Regions from separate parts of the Streptomyces bikiniensis genome, predicted to be linked through region 3. Evidence: riboswitches for the same ligand, from Rfam matches in the RefSeq annotation. Region 3 holds a riboswitch; each other region holds the start of a gene.
The links. Region 3 has a riboswitch for cyclic di-AMP ahead of OO47_RS29235 (LysM peptidoglycan-binding domain-containing protein). Riboswitches for the same ligand answer to the same signal wherever they lie in the genome.
Positions count from the first base shown of each region.

Region 1: another riboswitch for cyclic di-AMP. It lies ahead of OO47_RS26625 (C40 family peptidase); the one in region 3 lies ahead of OO47_RS29235 (LysM peptidoglycan-binding domain-containing protein).
Region 2: another riboswitch for cyclic di-AMP. It lies ahead of OO47_RS28110 (M23 family metallopeptidase); the one in region 3 lies ahead of OO47_RS29235 (LysM peptidoglycan-binding domain-containing protein).
Region 4: another riboswitch for cyclic di-AMP. It lies ahead of OO47_RS03250 (M23 family metallopeptidase); the one in region 3 lies ahead of OO47_RS29235 (LysM peptidoglycan-binding domain-containing protein).

Region 1 is NZ_JNXJ01000041.1:3,733-7,760, forward strand. It holds gene OO47_RS26615 (ATP-dependent Clp protease proteolytic subunit) at 1-598, shown strand, start outside; gene OO47_RS26620 (hypothetical protein) at 606-902, shown strand; cyclic di-AMP (ydaO/yuaA leader) riboswitch at 1,304-1,434, shown strand; gene OO47_RS26625 (C40 family peptidase) at 1,438-1,914, shown strand; gene OO47_RS26630 (ATP-binding protein) at 2,416-2,853, opposite strand; gene OO47_RS26635 (8-amino-7-oxononanoate synthase) at 3,015-4,028, opposite strand, start outside.
Region 2 is NZ_JNXJ01000047.1:840-4,867, reverse strand. It holds gene OO47_RS28120 (M16 family metallopeptidase) at 1-1,161, shown strand, start outside; gene OO47_RS28115 (M16 family metallopeptidase) at 1,188-2,555, shown strand; cyclic di-AMP (ydaO/yuaA leader) riboswitch at 2,813-2,975, shown strand; gene OO47_RS28110 (M23 family metallopeptidase) at 2,989-3,759, shown strand; gene OO47_RS28105 (GntR family transcriptional regulator) at 3,961-4,028, shown strand, end outside.
Region 3 is NZ_JNXJ01000052.1:19,722-23,749, forward strand. It holds gene OO47_RS35640 (transglycosylase family protein) at 1-949, shown strand, start outside; cyclic di-AMP (ydaO/yuaA leader) riboswitch at 1,208-1,381, shown strand; gene OO47_RS29235 (LysM peptidoglycan-binding domain-containing protein) at 1,385-2,110, shown strand; gene eno (phosphopyruvate hydratase) at 2,435-3,721, shown strand; gene OO47_RS29245 (FtsB family cell division protein) at 3,822-4,028, shown strand, end outside.
Region 4 is NZ_JNXJ01000003.1:204,858-208,885, forward strand. It holds gene OO47_RS03245 (PP2C family protein-serine/threonine phosphatase) at 1-623, shown strand, start outside; cyclic di-AMP (ydaO/yuaA leader) riboswitch at 888-1,034, shown strand; gene OO47_RS03250 (M23 family metallopeptidase) at 1,046-2,176, shown strand; gene OO47_RS03255 (aldo/keto reductase) at 2,263-3,243, shown strand; gene OO47_RS03260 (PrsW family intramembrane metalloprotease) at 3,240-4,028, opposite strand, start outside.

The sequences.
Region 1 (4,028 bases), on a different contig from region 3:
GTTCACGGAGCGGACCGCTTTCGGGATCCGGACCCTCGATCCGTACGCGAAGCTGCTGGAGTCCCGGATCGTCCTCCTCGGCACCCGGGTGGACGAGACCTCGTCCAACGACGTGATCACCCAGCTCCTGTACCTGGAGTACGCGGCACCCGAGCGGGACATCGCGCTCTACATCAACTCCCCCGGCGGCTCCGTCGCCTCCATGACCGCGATCCACGACACGATCCGGACGCTCGCCTGCGACGTGGCCACCACCTGCCTGGGGCAGGCCGCCTCCACCGCCGCCGTCCTGCTCGCCGCCGGCACCCCGGGCAAGCGCACGATGCTCCCCGGCGCCCGGGTCACGCTCCGGCAGCCCGCCGTGGAGGAGCCCCTGCGCGGGCAGCCGGGCGATCTCGACATCCAGGCCCGCGAACTGCTCCGCCAGCGCGCCCTGATGGCCGGGCTCCTCGCCGAGCACACCGGACGGAGCAGCGAGCGGGTCGACGCCGACCTCGACCGCCTCACGGTCCTGGACGCCCCGGCCGCGGTCGAGTACGGCCTCGTGGACCACGTGATCACGAGCCGGCGCGCCGCGGCCGGCGGCGCGGCGCGGTGAGCGGACCGTGGTTCCCGAACTGCCGCCGCTGCCCGCCCTGACGCGGGCCGAAGGCGGACTGGTCGACGCGTACCTCGCGGCCGTCGACCTCCTGGGGAGGATCAATCCGTCCAGGAGCACGCACACTTATGGCGCCCTGAGGGCGGCTCAGGCCCTGGTGGGACGCGCGGAGGAGCTGCGCGGGGCCCTGGCGCTCATGCACGCGCGGGGCGAGAGCGAGATCCACGCGGACACCCTGGCGCGCGCCCTGCGGGTGCTGGACGGGGAGCGGCGGGCGCACCGGGTCACGCTCCCCCGGGCATGACGGAGTTGACATTCCGGCATGTCGTGTCGAGGGCCGGACGGCCGACACGACATGCCGGAAGCACTCGTCCGTTCGGTGGAGTCGACGAGTCGACATATGGCTCGGGCGAGTTGCGCACGGGGTGTACACATCTGGCGGAATCGGGCGTTCCTTTGCTGGTGCGAGGCTCGTCGCCCAAACCTCCGACGATCACGAAACCATCCTGTCCACCCGAATGGATCAGTCGTGAGGACTCTCACATATCGCTGTTTCCACTCGGATTTCGACCAAGCTGTGGGGCAAGATCCCTGCCGACGACAAGCCCCCGCCATCCGAGGCGGGGCGGTCCGGGCGGACGCCGAGTCCTGCCGCCGTCCCGGACGCCTGGTCGACAGGATTGGATCGGCAGGAGTGGAGGACCCGAGCAGTACGGGCCGTACGCGCTGCTTCCGCAGCGGGGCCGGCCCTTGGGGTGAAGCCGCAGCCGCGGCCGGGCATCTTCGCCTGCCCGAACCCGACAGGTCATCCTTCACAGGCGGCTGACGAAGGGTTGCGCATGAGTGCGCAGATGCACGTCCCGTCCCTGCTGTCCCGGGCCGGAGCCGTCTCGGCTCTCACCCTCGCCGCCGTCGGCGGCACGCTGCTCGCGCCGGGCGCGGCACCGGAGGCCCAGGCGGCCACCGCACACGCGAACAAGGCGCTGAGCGTCGCCGCCTCCAAGAAGGGGGCGCCCTACCGCTACGGGGCCACCGGCCCCTCCCGGTTCGACTGCTCGGGCCTGACGCTCTACGCGTACAAGCAGGCGGGCAAGTCGCTGCCCCGCACCGCGCAGCAGCAGTACAACAAGACCAGCCGCGTCTCCGCCTCCGGCCGCCAGAAGGGGGACCTGGTCTTCTTCCACTCCGGCGGGAAGGTCTACCACGTGGGCATCTACGCCGGGAGCGGCAAGCTCTGGCACTCGCCCAAGACGGGCTCCTGGGTGAAGCTCGACAAGATCTGGACGTCGAAGGTCTCCTACGGACGCGTCCGGTGACCCCGCCCGGGCGCTGACCGGGCGCGGTGGAGGAAGCCGGGGGTGCGGTGGCGCCGCCGCCCCTCCCGCCCCGGCCTCCGGGCACATCGGCGGACCGCTGCCCGGCCGCGGCCCTCCGACCGGCAGGAGGGTGGCGGGAAGGGGGGGTGTCCTCCCGGGCACGGACCATCAGGGGGAGTCTCGTCGGACAGCGCTCGAATCGGGCGGCCCGGACGACGAGGTCAGCAGGTCCGGCCGGCACCCTCGTCCGTCGATCGGGTTGTTCGGAGACAGCGGTGGTCCTCCGGTCGGGCGGTTCGGCGGGTTGCCCCGGCTGCCGGTGGGCACGGAGCGGCCGTCCGCCGGGGACGTTCCGCTGCCGCTGCTCTTCTCCGCGCACCGGGAGAGGGACCACGGGAACAGTTCCGGGAGGTACGCGCGGGTCGTGTGCGTACCGGGCGGCGCTGAGACGACGGTCGTACCCGGCCCGGCGGGGTCCCGTGGTTTCGCGAACGGCCCCGGCTAACAGACCACCGGCGCCGCCGCCTTCCACGGCAGGGTGATGCCGACCGTCTTGCCGCCGTCCGGGGTGGGGGTCACCGAGAGGCGGCCGCCGGACTCCACCGCGAGGGAGCGGATGATGGCCATGCCGCGGCCGTTGTCCTGCTGGACCGCCGCCGGAAGGCGGCGGGGGCGGCGCGGATGGCTGTCCGTGACGCCGACGTGGAGCTGCTCCCCACGCTCCAGGCGTACGTCGACCGTGAAGGTGGGCGACTGGCCGAAGGTGTGCAGGACGGCGTTGGTGGCCAGTTCCGAGACGATCAGGCGGACCGCGTCCGCCTGGTCCGAGAGCGCGTCGAGGCCCCAGTCGGCGAGGACCCGCGCGACGTACCGCCGGGCGGTGGGGACCGAGGCGGGCTCGCTCGCCAGGGTGACGGATGCTTCCTGATGGTCTGCCATGGCGACTCTGTCCCTTTCCCGCCGGGGCCACCGCCCCGGATCGCACTGCGCGTCAGAGTCCCACCGATGGTGCCGCGCCGTATCGGGTTCCACCAGGGCAATACCGCATCTGTCGCCCGAAGCGGTGAACCGTACGACGCCTGAACGCCCTTGGGCGTACGTCAGGCGGCGGGCGCGGTCTCCAGGATCGTCTCCACCGCGCGGCCGATCTGCGCGTCCGTCAGGTCGGCGCGGGCCGTCAGGCGCAGCCGCGAGACGCCGTCGGGGACGGACGGGGGACGGAAGCAGCCGACCGCCAGGCCTCGTGCCCGGCAGTCCGCCGCCCAGCGCAGTGCCGCCTCCGGGGAAGGGGCGCGGACCGAGACCACGGCCGCGTCGGGCCGGGCCGCGGTCAGACCGGCCGCGGTCAGCCGCTCGTACAGGGCGGTGGCGACGGTACGGGCCCGCTCGGCCAGCCCCGGTTCGGCGGCGATCAGGCGCAGGCTCGCGAGGGCGCCGCCGACGGCGGCCGGGGCGAGGCCGGTGTCGAAGATGAAGGTGCGGGCGGCGTTCACCAGGTGCTCGATCACCCGGGCCGGGCCCAGGACCGCGCCGCCCTGGCTGCCCAGGGACTTGGAGAGGGTCAGGGTGGCGACCACGTCCTCGTCGCCCGCGAGCCCGGCCCCGTGCACCGCGCCCCGGCCCCCGTCGCCGAGGACCCCGAAGCCGTGGGCGTCGTCCACGACGAGACCGGCGCCGTGCGCGCGGCAGGCGGCGGCGAGGTCCGCGAGCGGGGCCCGGTCGCCGTCGACGGAGAAGACGGAGTCGCTGACGACGAGGGCCCGGCGCCCGGGGTGCGCCTCCAGGGTCTTCCGCACGGCCTCGGGATCGGCGTGCGGGACGACGGCGGTCCCGGCGCGCGCCAGGCGGCAGCCGTCCACCAGGGAGGCGTGGTTGGCGGCGTCCGAGACGATCAGGGAGTCCCGGCCGCCGAGCGCGGTGAGCACGGCGAGGTTGGCGGCGTAGCCGGAGGAGAAGACGAGGGCCGCCTCGAAGCCGCAGAAGGCGGCGAGTTCGCGCTCCAGGTCGGTGTGGAGCAGGGTGGTGCCGGTGACGAGCCGGGAGCCGGTGGAGCCCGCGCCCCAGCGCCGGGCCGCCTCGGCGGCCGCCCCGGTGACCTCGGGCCTGCGGGTGAG
Region 2 (4,028 bases), on a different contig from region 3:
CTCTTCGAGCACCTGATGTTCCAGGGCTCGAAGCAGGTCCACGGCAACGGCCACTTCGAGCTGGTGCAGGGCGCGGGCGGCTCGCTCAACGGCACGACGAGCTTCGAGCGCACCAACTACTTCGAGACCATGCCCACGCACCAGCTGGAGCTCGCGCTCTGGCTGGAGGCCGACCGCATGGGCTCGCTGCTCGCCGCCCTGGACGACGAGTCCATGGAGAACCAGCGGGACGTCGTCAAGAACGAGCGCCGCCAGCGCTACGACAACGTGCCGTACGGCACGGCCTTCGAGAAGCTGACCGCCCTCGCCTACCCGGAGGGCCACCCCTACCACCACACGCCGATCGGCTCCATGGCCGACCTGGACGCGGCCACCCTGGAGGACGCGCGGGAGTTCTTCCGCACGTACTACGCCCCGAACAACGCGGTGCTCTCCGTCGTCGGCGACATCGACCCGGCGCAGACCCTCGCCTGGATCGAGAAGTACTTCGGCTCCATCCCGTCCCACGACGGCAAGCCGGCCCCGCGCGACGGCTCGCTGCCCGACGTCATCGGCGAGCAGCTGCGCGAGGTCGTCGAGGAGGAGGTCCCGGCGCGCGCCCTGATGGCCGCCTACCGGCTGCCGCACGACGGCACGCGCGAGTGCGACGCCGCCGACCTGGCCCTGACGGTCCTGGGCGGCGGGGAGTCCTCCCGGCTGCACAACCGCCTGGTCCGCCGGGACCGCACGGCCGTCGCCGCCGGCTTCGGCCTGCTGCGGCTCGCCGGGGCGCCCTCGCTCGGCTGGCTGGACGTCAAGACGTCCGGCGGCGTCGAGGTCCCCGAGATCGAGGCCGCCGTGGACGAGGAGCTCGCCCGGTTCGCCGCCGAGGGCCCCACGCCCGAGGAGATGGAGCGCGCGCAGGCCCAGCTGGAGCGCGAGTGGCTGGACCGGCTCGGCACCGTCGCGGGCCGCGCCGACGAACTGTGCCGGTTCGCCGTGCTGTTCGGCGACCCGCAGCTCGCCCTCACCGCCGTCGACCGCGTCCTCGACATCACCGCCGAGGAGGTCCGGGAGGCCGCCGCGGCCCGGCTGCGCCCGGACAACCGCGCGGTCCTGGTCTACGAGCCGGTGGGCACCGAACAGAGCGACAGCGACGAGGAAGAGGGAGCGGACCAGTGACCGACGCTGCCGCGTCTTTGACGAGCATGGAGTTCCACCCGCAGCCGGCGCCGGGCACCGCCCGCCCCTGGGCCTTCCCGGCCCCGGACCGCGGCACCCTGGAGAACGGTCTGACCGTCCTCACCAGCCACCGCCCCGGCCAGCAGGTCGTCGCCGTGGAGCTCTACCTGCCGGCCCCGCTGGACGCCGAGCCCGCCGGCCTCGACGGCGTGGCCACCATCATGGCCCGCGCGCTCTCCGAGGGCACCGACAAGCACAGCGCCGAGGAGTTCGCGGCCGAGCTGGAGCGCTGCGGCGCCACGCTCGACGCGCACGCCGACCACCCGGGCGTACGGGTCTCCCTGGAGGTCCCGGTCTCCCGGCTGCCCAAGGCGCTCGGGCTGCTCGCCGAGGCCCTGATCGCCCCGGCGTTCCTGGACACCGAGGTCGAGCGCCTGGTGCGCAACCGCCTCGACGAGATCCCCCACGAGACGGCCAACCCGGCCCGGCGCGCCGCCAAGCAGCTCTCCAAGGAGCTGTTCCCGGCCGACTCCCGGATGTCCCGGCCGCGCCAGGGCACCGAGGAGACCGTCGCGGCGATCGACGGCGCCGCGGTCCGCGCCTTCTTCGAGGCGCACGTGCGGCCCGCCACGGCCACCGCCGTGGTCGTCGGCGACCTGACCGGCGTCGACCTGGAGAAGGTCCTCGCGGAGACCCTGGGCGCCTGGACCGGTGAGCCGGGCGAGCCGCTGCCGATGCCGCCGATCACCGCCGACGACACCGGCCGGGTCGTCATCGTGGACCGCCCCGGCGCCGTCCAGACCCAGCTCCTCATCGGTCGGATCGGCCCCGACCGGCACGCCCGCGTCTGGCCGGCCCAGGTCCTCGGCACGTACTGCCTCGGCGGCACCCTGACCTCGCGTCTGGACCGGGTCCTGCGCGAGGAGAAGGGCTACACGTACGGCGTGCGGGCCTTCGGGCAGGTGCTCCGCTCGGACGCCGGGGGGAACGGCGCGGCGATGCTCGCCATCAGCGGCTCCGTCGACACCCCCAACACGGGCCCCGCCCTGGACGACCTGTGGAAGGTGCTGCGCACCCTGGCCGCCGAGGGGCTCACGGACGCCGAGCGGGAGACCGCCGTGCAGAACCTGGTGGGGGTGGCGCCGCTCAAGTACGAGACGGCCGCCTCCGTGGCCGGGACGCTCGCCGACCAGGTGGAGCAGCACCTCCCGGACGACTTCCAGGCCCAGCTGTACGCGCGCCTGGCCGAGACCGGCACCGTCGAGGCGACCGCGGCCGTGGTCAGCGCCTTCCCGGTGGACCGGCTCGTCACGGTCCTGGTGGGCGACGCGGCGCAGATCGCGGAGCCGGTGCGGGCGCTCGGCATCGGTGAAGTGACCGTCGTCACCGGCTGACAGGACGGGCGGACGAACGGACGAGCGGACGGAGGGCCCCGGCGTGACGGAAGGTCAGGGCCCTTCGCCCGTCCGTGCGAGTCCCGTGCGGGGGTCGCGCGGAAACCCTCCGGCGAATTGTCCGGATTGAAAGCAAGCGTGATCATCTGCCCTGTGGCATGCCTTACAAAAGACCATGTTCGGTTGGTGATCGACTGGGGCTCCGCATAGCGTCGGTGCGGCTGTTCGCCAGTTGCACCCGCCGCGCCCGCGGCACCGGACAGTCATCGCCGAGTCCCCGTCAGGCGCGAGCCTGGGGAGCCGGGGACCCACGCAGTCCCTGGGGTGAATCGGACGCCTTCGCCTCGTGCGGAGGGGCCCGTAGGAGACCTTCCTGCTCCGAACCCGTCAGCTAACCCGGTAGGCGAGAAGGAAGGAAAGGAACAACGTCTTCATGGCGTTCACCCGTGCCACCGGGAAGCATCGTGGTTCGAGCCGGATGGCGCGCCGTGGCGCGGGCATCGCCGGCGCGGCGACCCTCGCCACCACCGGCGTCATCGGAACCCTCGCCTCCCCGGCGCTCGCCGCCGACACGGACAACCGCTCCCCCGAGGACACCGGGCTCACCAAGGTGATCACCGAGGACTCCCTCGTCGACCGGCTCAACGCCCAGGCCGACGCCCAGGACCGCGAGGCCTTCGAGGCCCTCGCCGAGCAGAAGGCCCGCGCCGAGGCGAAGCGCAAGGCCGAGGCCCGCGCCAAGGAGATCCGCGAGGAGAGGGCCCGCGCCGCCCGCGAGGCCGAGCGCCGCCGCCTGAACTCCTTCCAGCTCCCCATCGCCGGCTCGTACGTCTCCACCGGCTACAGGACCGGCGGCTCGCTCTGGTCCTCCGGCAGCCACTCCGGCGTCGACTTCCACGCCGCCTACGGCAGCCGGGTCGTCTCCGTCGGCTCCGGCACCGTCGTCGAGGCCGGCTGGGGCGGCGCGTACGGCAACAACATCGTCATCCGGATGCACGACGGCACGTACACCCAGTACGGTCACCTCTCCTCCATCGGGGTGTACGTCGGCCAGACCGTCGAGCCGGGCCAGCAGATCGGCATCTCGGGTTCGACCGGCAACTCGACCGGGCCGCACCTCCACTTCGAGGCGCGCACGGGCGCCGACTACGGCTCCGACATCAACCCGATCTCCTACCTCCGCGCCCGCGGCGTCACCGTCTGACCCGCCCCACCGCCCCACTCGCGTCGCAAAAGCCCCGGCTCGTGCTGAGCCGGGGCTTTTCGCCGTCCCCTCGTCCGCCGAAAGGCGGCCAGGGATTCCATGGGGCATCGGAAATTCCGGCATGCTGCAATAGAGTCGCGGATCAGGCGCAGAACAGGCGCCGCTCGAATTGTCTCGCGCGGACCAAGGCGGAGGTCGGACATGCGCATTCCCGCGCATTCGGTATGCACGGCGATCCGGGACGACATCGTCTCCGGCGTCCTTGAGCG
Region 3 (4,028 bases):
GATGTACGGAGGCCTCCAGTTCACCCAGGCGGACTGGGAGCGTCACGGCGGCCTGGCGTACGCGCCCAGCCCCGACTTGGCCAGCCGCGCCCAGCAGATCGCGGTGGCCGAGAAGGCCCTCGCCAAGGGCAGCGACGCCTGGGCGACCTGCGCGCCGATCGCCGGCCTGACGAACGACGGGAAGCCCACCGGGGTGGACCCGGGTCCGGCCACGGCCCCGACGACCTCCGTGACGCCCGTCCCCGAGTCGGGCTGGAACTCCGGCGCGTCGGGCGCCCCCGCGGCCACGCCGTCCACCGGGGCGCCGGAGTCCTCCGCGACGCCGTCCGCCCCCGCCGCGCCCGCAACGCCGTCCGCACCGTCCTCGCCGTCGGCTCCCGCCGTCCCGGCGGACCCGACCGCGCCGACCGCCCCCGCGACGCCGTCCGCGCCGACCCCGCCGTCCGGATCGACCGGATCGACCGGGGCGACGAACCCGGCGGACCCGACGCTTCCGGCCGACCCGACGGTCCCCGTCACCCCCAGTGAGTCCGTTACGCCCGGTACGCCTGTTACGCCCGGTATTCCGGGAGGTGAGGGAGCGTCGGTCGCGCCCGGCACGGGCAAGCACCGGGGCGAGGCCGCTCCGGAAGAAACCGGCAACCCGGACACTTCCGCCGAATCCGGCCGACATGCCTCAGGTAAGGGTGAGTCGCCCGAAGAAACCGAATCGACCCCCGTCGCCGACGAAGCGAATGATTCGGACGTAACGGACAGTCAGGGCTCTTCGGGTGAATACGTCGTGCGACCGGGTGACAGCCTTTCGGGTATCGCCCAGGCGAACGAACTCCCCGGAGGCTGGTCCGCCCTCTACGACGCCAACAAACGGACCGTGGGCATCGATCCGGACCTCATCCTCCCTGGTCAGAACCTTGATCTGACGCCGGGTTCGGTCTCGACGGCCGGGTAGTTCGTGGGCGTATGTCCGGTTCCGGACGAGTGAGACATGGGTCTCTTTGTCCCAACTGGCGTGTCGCGCCCGCAAACTCCGCTTCCGTCGTCTCTCACCTGCGCAAACAGTCCCCTCCGAAGGGCAAGAAGAGGCGAAATTCGTCATATGAGCCTCTTTGAACTTCGGAGGGTTCTGTGTCTACGGTCGTCACCGCTCGCCACCGCGGGCCCCGTCGACCGAAACGCCGAATCCTGCCGTCGGCCGATGGGAACAGTCGTCGCGCAAGCGCCGGAGGCAGGAGCGGGGGACCCAAGGTAAGCGCCGGGCCCGGCCGTCGAGACAGACGGCCGACGACCGGCTTGGGGTGAAGCCGCGTGCTAGGACACGCGGCCGGGCAACTCTTCGGCCCGAACCCGACAGCTCACCTCGCAGGCGTCGGTGAGGAGAATTCCCATGCTGTTTTCCGTCAAGGGCAAACACCGCCGTCCCTCCAGGGCCACCCAGCTCGCCGCGCTCGTCGGCGTCACCGGTGTCGCCGTCGCCGCCCCGCTGATGACCGCGGGCACCGCCTCGGCCGCCACGGCCTCCGAGTGGGACCGCGTCGCCCAGTGCGAGTCCGGCGGCAACTGGTCGATCAACACCGGCAACGGCTACTACGGCGGCCTCCAGTTCTCGGCCTCCACCTGGGCCGCGTACGGCGGCACCGCCTACGCCTCCACCGCCGACCAGGCCTCCAAGTCGCAGCAGATCGCCGTCGCCGAGAAGGTCCTCGCGGGCCAGGGCAAGGGCGCCTGGCCGAGCTGCGGCGTGGGCCTCTCCGGCGCCTCCTACGACGGCGGCGCCGCCGAGAGCGCGCAGCAGGAGCAGCCGAAGCGGCAGCCGGAGCAGAAGAAGCAGCGCACGGCCGAGCAGCCGACCACCCGCAGCGAGCAGCGCCAGGCCCCGAAGCAGGAGCGCCAGGCCGCTCCGAAGGGCACCCAGAAGACCGTCACCACCCCGACCGGCAAGACGGTCAAGAAGGGTGACGGCGAGTACGAGGTCGTGGCCGGCGACACCCTCAGCAAGATCGCCCAGGCGCAGGGCGTCAAGGGCGGCTGGGCCCAGCTCTTCGAGCTCAACGAGGACGTCGTCGAGAACGCCGACCTGATCTACCCGGGCCAGCAGCTCCACCTGAAGTGAGCCCGGCGGGTCGCGTGAGTCCGGCGGCTCACGCGCCCCCGAAGACCCTCCCGCGGTGACCCACCCCGGCCCGGCGCGCCCGTCCCCCGTGCGCGCCGGACCGGGGTTCCGCCTTTCACCGGGGCCTCCCGAGGCCCACCTGATGACTACCGTCCAGTAGATCCGGGGCCCTTCGCCCCCCTATGCGTGCCCTTGGGTCCTTTTTCGTCCCAGGGGGCGGGCGCCCGGCCGGTCGGAGCCTCCGGGGCGGTTAGGCTCTTGCCGCAAGGCCAAGCGACCCTGCACCGACCTTGCGTCACATCCCGCGTCACATCCCAGAAGGAGATGCTCGTGCCGTCCATCGACGTCGTCGTAGCCCGGGAAATCCTGGACTCCCGAGGCAACCCCACGGTCGAGGTCGAGGTCGGCCTCGACGACGGCAGCACCGGCCGTGCTGCCGTTCCGTCCGGCGCCTCCACCGGTGCGTTCGAGGCCCTTGAGCTCCGCGACGGTGACCCCAACCGCTACCAGGGCAAGGGCGTCGAGAAGGCCGTCCTCGCCGTCATCGAGCAGATCGGCCCGGAGCTCGTCGGCTACGACGCCACCGAGCAGCGCCTGATCGACCAGGCCATGTTCGACCTGGACGCCACCCCGGACAAGTCCTCGCTCGGCGCCAACGCCATCCTCGGCGTCTCCCTCGCCGTCGCGCACGCCGCCTCCGAGGCCAGCGACCTCCCGCTCTTCCGCTACCTGGGCGGCCCGAACGCGCACCTGCTGCCCGTTCCGATGATGAACATCCTGAACGGCGGGTCGCACGCCGACTCCAACGTGGACATCCAGGAGTTCATGATCGCCCCGATCGGCGCGGAGTCCTTCTCCGAGGCCCTCCGCTGGGGCACCGAGGTCTACCACACCCTCAAGTCCGTCCTGAAGGCCAAGGGCCTCTCCACCGGTCTCGGCGACGAGGGCGGCTTCGCCCCGAACCTCGGCTCCAACCGCGAGGCGCTCGACCTCATCCTCGAAGCGATCAAGCAGGCCGGCTACGTGCCCGGCAAGGACATCGCGCTCGCGCTCGACGTCGCCGCCTCCGAGTTCTACAAGGACGGCACGTACGAGTTCGAGGGCAAGGCCCGCTCGGCCGCCGAGATGACCGAGTACTACGAGGAGCTCGTCGCCGCGTACCCGCTGGTCTCCATCGAGGACCCGCTGTTCGAGGACGACTGGGCCGGCTGGAACGTCATCACCGAGAAGCTCGGCGACAAGGTCCAGCTCGTCGGCGACGACCTGTTCGTCACCAACCCGGAGCGCCTGGCCCGGGGCATCGAGGAGAAGTCCGCGAACGCCCTGCTCGTCAAGGTCAACCAGATCGGCTCGCTGACCGAGACCCTCGACGCCGTCGAGCTGGCCCAGCGCAACGGCTTCAAGTGCATGATGTCCCACCGCTCCGGCGAGACCGAGGACGTCACCATCGCCGACCTGGCCGTCGCCACCAACTGCGGCCAGATCAAGACCGGCGCCCCGGCCCGCTCCGAGCGCGTCGCCAAGTACAACCAGCTGCTGCGCATCGAGGAGATCCTCGACGACGCCGCGGTGTACGCCGGCCGCAGCGCCTTCCCGCGGTTCAAGGGCTGACACCCGCTGCGCCCTTCCGCAGGGCGGCTTCCGTACGTCCCCGTACTCGGTCCCGTACCGTGTGCGGGGACGTCCGCGTGAACAGGGGAGGCGACACGACATGGCCGTGAAGGACCGGGACCGGTTCTCGACCGCGACCCGGCTCAGGCTGCTCGGCGAGCAGACCGCCGCCCGTGTCTACCGCTCCCAGACCCGCCGCCAGGCCCGCCGCTCCCGGCTCACCGGCCGCGCGGCCTTCCTCGCCCTCGTCGTCTGCTCCCTGGTCGTGGCCCTCGCCTACCCCATGCGCAGCTACGTCTCCCAGCAG
Region 4 (4,028 bases), on a different contig from region 3:
CCGTCGCCGTCGTCATCGGGGCCTTCCGGGAGGCGGCCGAGCAGGAGCGGACCCTGGAGGGCGTGGCGCAGCGGCTCGAACGCGCACTGGACCGGGAGGGCACCCGCCGGGACAGTCTCGACGCCGTCGAGGGGTTCACCACCGCCGTCCTGGCCGAGGTCCCGCGCTCCGACGGCAGCGGCACCTTCGACGGGTTCGTACGGGTCGTCAACCGGGGGCACCCGTCCCCGCTGATGCTGTACGGCGACGGGCGGGTCGAACCGGTCGACCCGAGCCGGCCCGCGCTGCCCCTCGGCATGGGGGACCTCGCGTCGTGGCCGGACCGGGCCGAGGCCCGGCCGTACCCGCCGGGCACGACGCTGCTCTTCTACACGGACGGCCTCTCGGAGGCGCGGAACGCGCAGGGCGTCTTCTACGACCCGGCGGAGCGGCTGGCCGGGCGGGTCTTCCCCGGGCCCGAGGAGATGCTCGACGCGCTCGTGGACGACGTACGGCTCCACACGGGCGGCGGGGCGACGGACGACATGGCGCTGCTCGCGCTCAACCGCCCGACGGCGGGGCAGCCGGAGCGGCGCCGCACGATGTCGGTGGTGCCGCCCGGCGGGCCCGGGTCCCGGCGCTGACCGGCCCCTCGCCTCTCCCCGACCGCCCGGCGGGCCCCGTCACCAGGGGTAGTCGAGAGGTCTCCCTGCGATAACAATTGATGCACCGTCAGGAATCGGGGGTTTCGCCGTTTCCGGATCCGTCCTTGCTGAAGGGGGGTCAAGTCTGACCATTCCCTCTCAATTCAATGAACGATCAAGAGGAGCGGCTTGGAATCGGGACCCCCTGTCTATTAACGTTCGATAACGCAGCGCGGTCGTCCCAGCCGTCGCAAGAGACGGCACCGTGCGCACGCGCCGAATCCCGAAAGGGAACCGGGGAACCACCATTTGGGGTGAATCGAGCCCTTCGCACTCGTGCGTCCGGGCCCGTAGGAGACCTTCCTGCTCCGAACCCGTCAGCTAACCCGGTAGGCGAGAAGGAAGGAAAGGAGCGCGCCTCCGTGGCGTCCAACACCCCTGCCCCCGAAGCTCCCTTCGATGCCTTCGGCGGCGGTGCGGCCCCCTCCGCCCCGGGTACCGAGTGGAACCCCACCGAGGATTCCCTCCGCGCCCAGAACCGCTCCGGCGGCCGGCACCGGGTCGTCAAGCAGCGCTCCAACTTCGCCCGCTCCTCCACCGTCCTCGGCGTCGGCGTCATCGCCGCCGTCGGCGCGGGCGGCCTCGCCACCGCGCAGGAGAAGCCCCCGGTCGCCATATCGCTCCCGGACCTCCCCGACCTGAACCTGCCCGACGCCCACGACCTCCCCGGCGTCGGCGCCCTCCTCCCCGAGGAGGAGCCGGAGGCGGTCCCCGCGGACCGCGCCAACCCGAACCCGCTGACCTCCGCCACGTACACCACCGAGGCCGACGAGCGGGCCGCGCGCACCGGTCAGGTCACGCAGGCGAGCCTGACGACGGCGGACGCCCCGAGCACCGCCGACGCGGGCGAGGCCCTGCGCGCCCGCATCCTCCAGCAGGCCGAGCAGCAGCAGGCCTCCGCCGACGCCGCCGAGAAGGCCGCGGCGGAGAAGGCGGCCGCCGAGAAGGCCGCCGCCGAGGCCCGGGCCAAGGCCGACGCCGCCGAGAAGGCCGCCGCCGAGGCGAAGGCGAAGGCCGAGGCGGAGGCCAAGGCCAAGGCGGAGGCGGAAGCCAGGGCGAAGGCCGAGGCCGAGCGCCTCGCCAAGCTCGCCGCCAGCTACTCGATGCCCCTCTCCTCGTACTCCCTCACCGCCACCTACATGCAGTCCGGCTCGATGTGGTCCTCCGGCCACCACACGGGCCTCGACTTCGCCGCCCCCACCGGCACCCCGCTCAAGGCGGTCCACGGCGCGACGGTCAAGTCGGCGGGCTGGTCCGGCTCCTACGGCTACCGGATCGTCCTGGAGCTGGAGGACGGCACCGAGGTCTGGTACTGCCACCTCTCCTCCATGACGGTCTCCGCCGGCCAGACCGTGGGCACCGGCGAGACGATCGGCCGCGTCGGCGCCACCGGCAACGTCTCCGGCGCCCACCTCCACCTGGAGGTCCACCCCGGCGGCGGCGACGGCGTCGACCCGGCGGCCTGGCTGCGCTCCAAGGGCCTGACGGTCTGACCCCTCCCCGGACTCCCGGGAACCCCCTTCCCGGATTCCCGGAAGCACGCGGAATAGGCCCGGCGACGGGGACCGTTGACCACCCCATGACCTCTCTCCGTATGCTGGGCACGTCCGACCTGCACGTCTTCCCGCTCGCCCTCGGCGGCAACGTCTTCGGCTGGACCGCCGACGAGGCGCAGTCCTTCGCCGTCCTCGACGCCTACGCCGCCGCCGGCGGCAACTTCGTCGACTCCGCCGACGTCTACTCGGCCTGGGCCGAGGGCAACGAGGGCGGCGAGTCCGAGACCGTCATCGGCCGCTGGCTCGCCTCCCGGGGCAACCGCGACGACGTCGTCGTCGCCACCAAGGCCGGCGCCCACCCCCGGTTCAAGGGGCTCTCCGCCCCCACCGTCAAGGCCGCCGCAGAGGAGTCCCTGCGCCGCCTCGGCACCGACCGCATCGACCTGTACTACACCCACTTCGACGACGAGTCCGTCCCCGTCGAAGAGATCGTCACCGCCCTCGACCAGCTGGTGCGGGACGGCAAGGTACGGGCCGTCGCCGCCTCCAACATCTCCCCGGAGCGGCTCCGCGCCTCCCTCGACTTCGCCGAGGCCGAAGGACTCGCCCGCTACGTCGCCCTCCAGCCGCACTACAACCTGGTCTCCCGCGAGACCTACGAGGGCCCGCTCCTGGAGACCGCCGAGCAGGCGGGCCTCGCCGCCGTCCCGTACTACGGCCTCGCCTCCGGCTTCCTCACCGGCAAGTACCGCCCCGGCACCGCCGTCGACAGCGCCCGCGCCGCCGGGGCCGGCAAGCACCTCGACACCGAACGGGGCCGGGCGGTGCTCTCCGCGCTCGACGCGGTCGCCGGGGCGCACGGCGCCGAGCCCGCCTCCGTGGCCCTCGCCTGGCTCGCCTCCCGGCCGACGGTCGTCGCGCCGATCGCCTCGGCCCGTACGGTCGAACAGCTCCCGGCCCTGGTCGCCTCCGCCGGCCTGGAGCTCACCGAGGAGGAACTGACCCTCCTGACCGAGGCGTCCGAGGTGCCCGAAGCGGCCGGGGCCTCCGGGGACCGGGGCTAACTGCGGTACGGGTTGTAGCCGCCGTAGTCCAGGTACTGCGGCGGCGCCCACGCCCGGCCCGTCGCCCGCGCCGCGTACGTGAGCGCGGGCGAGGCGACCGCCCGGCGCTGCCACAGGTGGTGGAGGAGTTCCTGCTCGCGGGCCGCGAAGTCGGGCCCGGCGGTGCCGCGCCGGGCCCGGTCCCGCAGGAACGCGAGGGTCGTCGCGAAGGACTCGTACTCGGCGACGGCCCGCGCCCCCTCCTTGCCGTACGTCCGGGCGGCGTAGGAGCGGGCGAGCTGCCGGGCCCGCATCGAGGAGAGCGCGAGCGGCTCGGCGGGGGAGAGCCAGCCGGCCGCCGCGTACGCCGGGAGCTCCCCGGAGACCGTGCGCAGCTCCCGCTGCCGGCTCCACACCGCGAGCCAGGTCAGCAGGCCGAAGGCCGGCATCATGAGCGCCCCGTACACCGCGTAGAAGATCCAGGGGCCGCCGAAGGTGGCCGAGCCGTTCCAGGCGGCGTGCATGCCCATGGAGAGCAGCAGCCCGGCGAGCGGCAGCAGCACCTTCCGCAGCCGCTTCCCGCGCGGGGCGAGCGCGGCGAAGCCGAAGCCGAGGCCGGTGAGCACGGTGAACAGCGGGTGCGCGAACGGCGACATCACGACCCGTACGAAGAAGGTCCCGGCGGTCACCATGCCGATGCCGGTGGCGCCGACCTCCTGGTCCTCGCCGAAGGCGTTGCCGAGGTAGAGGATGTTCTCGGTGAAGGCGAAGCCGGTCGCGGTGAAACCGGCGATCACCACCCCGTC